Regions from separate parts of the Bacillus hominis genome, predicted to be linked through region 1. Evidence: predicted binding sites of a transcription regulator. Region 1 holds the regulator's gene; the other holds the start of a gene.
The links. The regulator Rex, encoded in region 1, represses fermentation and respiration genes when NADH is low (regulators of the CRP and FNR family bind a similar motif). The targets are predictions, from matches to a motif close to TTGTGAAATATTTCACAA.

Region 1 (3,218 bases):
CATATTTACATGTTATCCTACCTTATCTCATACACTAGCGTTAGAAAGGATGGTTAAACCATTTGAAAAAACAATATTGGTGGATTATCGTTACATACATTTTAATGCAGTTATCAGGCATTGCCGGGTTACCGCTTCTCCTGAAAACTGGACTATACGATAATAGGGGATTTACTAGAGAGGAAAAGATTCAGCTCATAACTGGTCATTGGGCTATCATTAGCTTTTTCATTGCATTATGCGTTGTACTTTGGTTACTCAGAACAGACATTCGCGACAGGCATTTAGATAAAATGCGCTCTACTGTTCCAGCTACAATTGGATGGATTTTTATTGGTTTCTTCTTAGCACTGTTCTCACAAAGCATTGCCGGTATGATCGAAATGCGTTTATTAGGGATTACGCCGGGATCTGAAAATACAGCAAGGCTTATGGACATCGCAAGAACGACACCTTGGTTCCTTATCGTCATATCTATAATAGGACCTATTTTAGAAGAAATCGTATTTAGAAAAATTTTATTCGGTACACTTTATAAGAAGTTCAACTTCTTTATTGCCGCTATCATTAGTTCACTTGTATTCGCGGCGATTCATTTTGATTTTACTCACTTATTGGTATACACTTCTATGGGGCTCGTATTCGCCTTTTTATATGTAAAAACGAAACGTATTATCGTTCCAATTGCAGCTCATGTTGCAATGAATACATTAGTTGCAGTCGCTCAAGTTGTAGTAAGTAACGAGCAAATTCAAGAAATGATTAAAGAAGCTGAAAAAATGCAAGGCTTTATCGGAGGATTTTTAGTATGAGAAACTCACCATTGTTCATGGCTGCATTGTACTTTCTTCTTGGATGTATCTTTACACGCTTCGCCATTACGAACGTAACAGATACAATTTGGAATATGTGGACAATACTATTTGCAGTTATGGCAACAATTGATTTTAATTTGGCACTTCGCCTTATCTTAGTCAAATTCACAAAGAAAAAACAATAATAAAACGCAGAGGTCATCTCCTCTGCGTTTTATTGTGGATAATTCTTCAAAAAGTAAACAAGCGTTTGTAACTCTACAGCTAAATCAATATGATGAATTCTTATATTCTCTGACACATTTAAGCGTGCTGGTGTGAAATTTAAAATACCATGTACGTCCGTTTCTGCCAATCTATCTGCCACAGATTGCGCTACTGTAGCGGGTACCGTTAATATTGCCACTTGTATATCAGTTGATAAACGTTCTTCTAATTCATCCAAATGATATACAGGAATTCCCCCGATTTCTGTTCCAACTTTCTCTTCACTAACATCAAACGCCATTTCAATTTTTGTATTATTGTTTTTCGTGAAATTATAATGTAAGAAAGCGGTCCCTAAATTACCTACTCCAATAAGTGCTACACGTGTTATATCATCTTGGTCGAGTGTTTCACGGAAAAATGATAATAAATAATTTACGTTATATCCATATCCTTTTTTTCCTAACGCTCCAAAGTATGAAAAATCTCTTCGAATAGTTGCGGAATCAACCTTTACCGCTTCACTCAATTCGGCTGATGAAACACGTTGCTTACCAGAAAGAGATAAATTTTGGATAAATCGATAGTATAGAGGCAATCGTTTGGCAGTGGCCTGTGGAATTTTTTGCTGATCCATATAACCTCTCCTCTCTTCCTATCTTTATTCACATACTTGAATCAAATACAGAAGTTTAGTACTCATGAATTTCTTTGTATAATAAAGAGAAGAAGTATTCTCTCTTTATTTTAAACTATACACTATTTTTAGTATGATTGAGAAATATAAACATGGCAAAGTTAAGAAATTATTTGAGGTGAAAACATTGATATTATTACAAGTGAATGGGCTTTCGAAATTATACGGTGCAGAAACGATTCTTGCAAACATAAAATTGGAAGTACAAACGAAAGATCGTATCGCATTAGTCGGACGAAATGGAGCCGGAAAATCTACATTATTAAAAATAATAGCTGGCGAGTTATCTCATGATGGTGGTGAAATTATAAAACCGAAAGATGTCTCAATGGGGTATTTAGCTCAAAATACCGGATTAGAAACGTCTTTAACAATTTGGGATGAAATGTTAACCGTCTTTACACACTTACAGCAGATGGAGACAAAACTTCGAAGGCTAGAGCAAGAGATGGGAAAAGAAGAAAACTTTTCAAATGCGGCTATATACGAGAAATTATTAGCTGATTATGACCAATTACAATTAGATTATAAAGATCAAGGCGGCTATCAGTATGAAGCGGATATACGCTCGATTTTAAGCGGTCTTGGCTTCCCAGTTGAAACGCATCAGACGACAATTTCTACATTAAGTGGTGGACAAAAGACTCGATTAGCTCTTGGGAAATTATTATTAACTAGACCAGACTTACTTATTTTAGACGAGCCTACAAACCATTTAGACATCGAAACATTAACGTGGCTTGAGCAATACTTACAAGGTTATCCTGGCGCAATTTTAATCGTTTCTCATGACCGTTATTTCTTAGATAAGCTTGTTACACAAGTATATGAAATTTCGAATAAAGAAAGCAGACGATTTGTTGGTAACTACAGTAAATATTTAGACTTAAACTCAGCTCTATACGAGCAAGAGATGAAGCGTTATGAAAAACAACAAGATGAAATTGCTAAACTAGAAGACTTTGTACAAAAAAATATAGCTCGCGCATCTACGACAAAACGTGCTCAAAGTCGCCGGAAACAATTAGACAGAATGGAATTATTAACTAGACCATTAGGTGATTCCAAATCAGCTTCCTTCCACTTCGATATTGAAAAACAAAGTGGAAATGATGTTTTACAAGTGAAAGATGCAACTATTGGCTATTACCAGGAACCGATTATTGAACATGTAAATATGCGCTTAACTCGCGGTGACAGTGTTGCCTTAGTTGGACCGAACGGAATTGGGAAATCTACATTATTAAAATCCATTGTGAATAAGTTACAGCTATTACATGGAGACGTTGCTTTCGGATCAAATGTATCCGTTGGTTATTATGATCAAGAACAAGCCAACTTAACATCTTCGAAGCGAGTTTTAAATGAACTATGGGATGAATATCCCTTGCAACCTGAAAAAGAAATTCGCACTATACTGGGCAACTTTTTATTCACAGGGGATGATGTATTAAAACCAGTATCTTCTCTTAGTGGTGGACAAAAGGCTCGACTAGCTC
Region 2 (3,218 bases), 1.0 Mb from region 1:
TAAAGATACGCTCATTGTCAAATCATTAACCATTACCATTATTTCAATTTCGTTTATTTTTCTTTCCATTTTAATTTTAAGCATCACTGAGCAAGTTCCTTTATTAATGAGTGCTTTTGAAGTATTTTCAGCATTTGGAACTGTCGGCCTTAGCATGAATTTGACACCACACTTAACAATCATCGGCAAAACAATTATTATCTTTATGATGTTTTTTGGAAAGATGGGGCCTTTAACATTAGCCTTTTCATTTGCACGTAAAAAACAAAGAAAAATAAAATATCCAAACGAAGATATTTTAACAGGTTGACAACCGTATAAATTATCCATATAATGAGAATACAATAGCATATCTCCAAAGGGGAGTAGCGTCCAAGAACTATTTCTTGGAAACAAAGTCGTCATTACGTAGAACTTAGTTCTTCCGGCTTTGTTGGCATTTTCATTACATATGTCTAGCAAGACCTTTGCCTATCAATGGCAGAGGTCTTTTTTGTTTTTACCAATTCCTTCCACCGTTGATATGCAGGAGTATGGGGAAACTAAACAGTGGGGAACTTCTTCACTTGTTTAGTCTTTATAGAAATGAGAGGAGAATGTACATGGATGTATCATTATTATTGGAGTATGGTTGGGTATTACTCATCCTAATTGCACTAGAGGGGATTTTAGCGGCTGATAACGCTCTCGTTCTCGCAATTATGGTAAAACATTTACCAGAAGAAAAACGAAAGAAAGCACTATTTTATGGATTAGCAGGAGCGTTCGTTTTCCGCTTCGGATCACTATTTATGATTTCGTTCCTAGTCGATGTATGGCAGGTGCAAGCAATCGGTGCCCTTTATCTTATGTTTATCGCTGGTAATCACTTATTTAAAACGTATGTTAAAAAGAATACACATGAAGAGACAGAAGAAAAAGAAGCAAAGAAAAAACAAGAGAACTTTTGGTGGACTGTATTTAAAGTCGAAGTTGCTGATATCGCCTTCGCTGTTGATTCAATTTTAGCGGCTGTTGCACTAGCAGTAACTTTACCGAAAACAGGATTAGGTACGATTGGTAGCCTTGATACAGGTCAATTTATTGTTATCTTTACAGGTGGACTTATCGGATTAGTTATAATGCGATTTGCCGCAACTGCTTTCGTACAAATATTAAAACGTAAACCAGGACTTGAAACTGCAGCATTCTTAATTGTAGGTTGGGTTGGTGTGAAATTAGCAATTTATACGTTAGCACACCCTGCTTTAGGTGTCCTTCCGCATTCATTCCCAGAATCTACTCCGTGGAAGCTTACATTCTGGATTGTATTAATCGGAATCGCAGTTGGCGGTTGGTTCTTCTCGAAAGAAGTAGAAGTAAAAGTAGAAAAGAATTTAGACGAAAAAGCGCTGTAATTACAGCGCTTTTTCTTTTTCACTCATTTCAATCCCTCTCTATTTTCAGAAAAAATCCCATTATACCACTCGTTGTAAACGCTTCCTTTTCAGATGTATGTCCTTTTTGTGAAATATTGAACAAACTTATTGAAAACGAGAACAAATCCATGTACTTTATTCATATAAGGAGTATTTATAGACGATGTACTAAAGGAGCGTATTACTCATGCTAGAACAAGGATTAGATTATGTTGTCAAACTGGCTAAGAGCAAAAAGCAAATGATAGATACAAACCCAATGCAATATTTCATTCGTGCTGCACTTGCTGGTATTTATATCGGTTTTGTTATTGTACTATGTTTTAAATTAGGTAACTTTTTTCACATTGCAGATTCACCAGCAACATATTTAGCTTCCTCCATGTTTTTCGGAATTGCTCTCGTACTTATTATGTATGGCGGTGCTGAATTATTTACTGGAAATACAATGTATTTCACAGTGGCAACTTTACGAAAAGAAACAACGATTTCTGATACACTTCGTAACTGGGTTGCTTGTTATGCAGGTAACTTAGCTGGCGCTTTATTCTTTGCCTTACTATTTTACGCAACTGGCATTTTCGGAGCAATCGATCACGGTCATTTAATGAATACAGTCGTTGAAGGAAAAATGAACACACCTACAATACAATTATTCTTTAAAGCGATTTTATGTAACTGGCTCGTATGTCTTGCCTGCTTCTTACCTTCTCAAGTAAAAGGTGATACAGCAAAAATATTGATGATAATGATGCTCGTTTTCACATTCTTCTTATCTGGCTATGAGCATAGCATCGCAAACTTATCATTGTTTGCCTTATCTTTAGTTTCACCACATCCTGATACAATTACTTTCGCTGGGGCTATTCATAACTTAATTCCAGTTACAATCGGTAACATTATTGGCGGATCGGTATTTGTCGGTATGGTATATCATTACTTAACAAAGAAAGCACCTGTTGCTAAACAAGAAGAAACTGAATTAGTAGCAGCTCAAACAGAGGAAATTATTCCTTTACAAGCACATATGAAACATTAGAAACTCTAAAGTGTCTGTTATCAAGACCTAATTTTAAAAAATATTATTAAATCAACCCCCTAACATATTATATGTGTCTAATATGTTAGGGGGTTTTAAATTAAATTAATCAAAAAATTGATTTAACTGTTGCATTAAACAAGAAATCTAACATATAGGGGTAGCGACACACATCCATCAACTTAAGGATTTAGACTATTCTTAAACTTAAAAGCACGTTACTATTCTCTTATGTTAATGAGAAAGGGTGACGTGCTTTTTATGAATATGCATCAAAAACAAGAGCTGTCTTTATTTGCCGAAGAGTTATATCGATATATGTCTCCCGCTACACTTAATCAATTAGCTATAGAAGCAGGTGGAATGAAACGAAAACGTAAGTGCCATGGGCACCATTTTTTATCTTTGTGTGTATGGTTAAATCAACAAATCGCTACAACCTCTCTTACTCAACTTTGTAGTCAATTAGAAACTTCAACAGGAATTTTATTAAGTCCTGAGGGACTGAATCGACGATTTAACTCGGCTTCTGTAGCCTTCTTTCGAAATGTATTTACTACACTTCTACAAGCTAAAATTGGAGGATCATCTACAATTTCTCATTCTCTTTCTGCTTACTTTGAGCGGATTCGCATCCTTGATTCTACAACCTTTCAAGTTCCAGATCGATTCGCAGCTACTTATCCTGGTGCCGGAGGCTGTAGTCATACAGCTGGTGTGAAAATTCAATTAGAGTATGACTTGTTGAGTGGAGAGTTTTC

Region 2: QUF93_RS08735 (formate/nitrite transporter family protein) is a predicted target of Rex. The motif match lies at 1,504-1,521, and genes of this name have one in related genera.

The regions. Positions count from the first base shown of each region.
Region 1 is NZ_JAUCFS010000005.1:258,244-261,461, reverse strand. It holds gene QUF93_RS03905 (CPBP family intramembrane glutamic endopeptidase) at 63-812, shown strand; gene QUF93_RS03900 (YdiK family protein) at 809-1,000, shown strand; gene QUF93_RS03895 (redox-sensing transcriptional repressor Rex) at 1,030-1,659, opposite strand; gene QUF93_RS03890 (ABC-F family ATP-binding cassette domain-containing protein) at 1,847-3,218, shown strand, end outside.
Region 2 is NZ_JAUCFS010000005.1:1,256,272-1,259,489, reverse strand. It holds gene QUF93_RS08745 (TrkH family potassium uptake protein) at 1-310, shown strand, start outside; yybP-ykoY riboswitch at 349-523, shown strand; gene QUF93_RS08740 (MeeY/MeeF family manganese export membrane protein) at 603-1,397, shown strand; gene QUF93_RS08735 (formate/nitrite transporter family protein) at 1,606-2,457, shown strand; gene QUF93_RS08730 (IS4-like element ISBce2 family transposase) at 2,719-3,218, shown strand, end outside.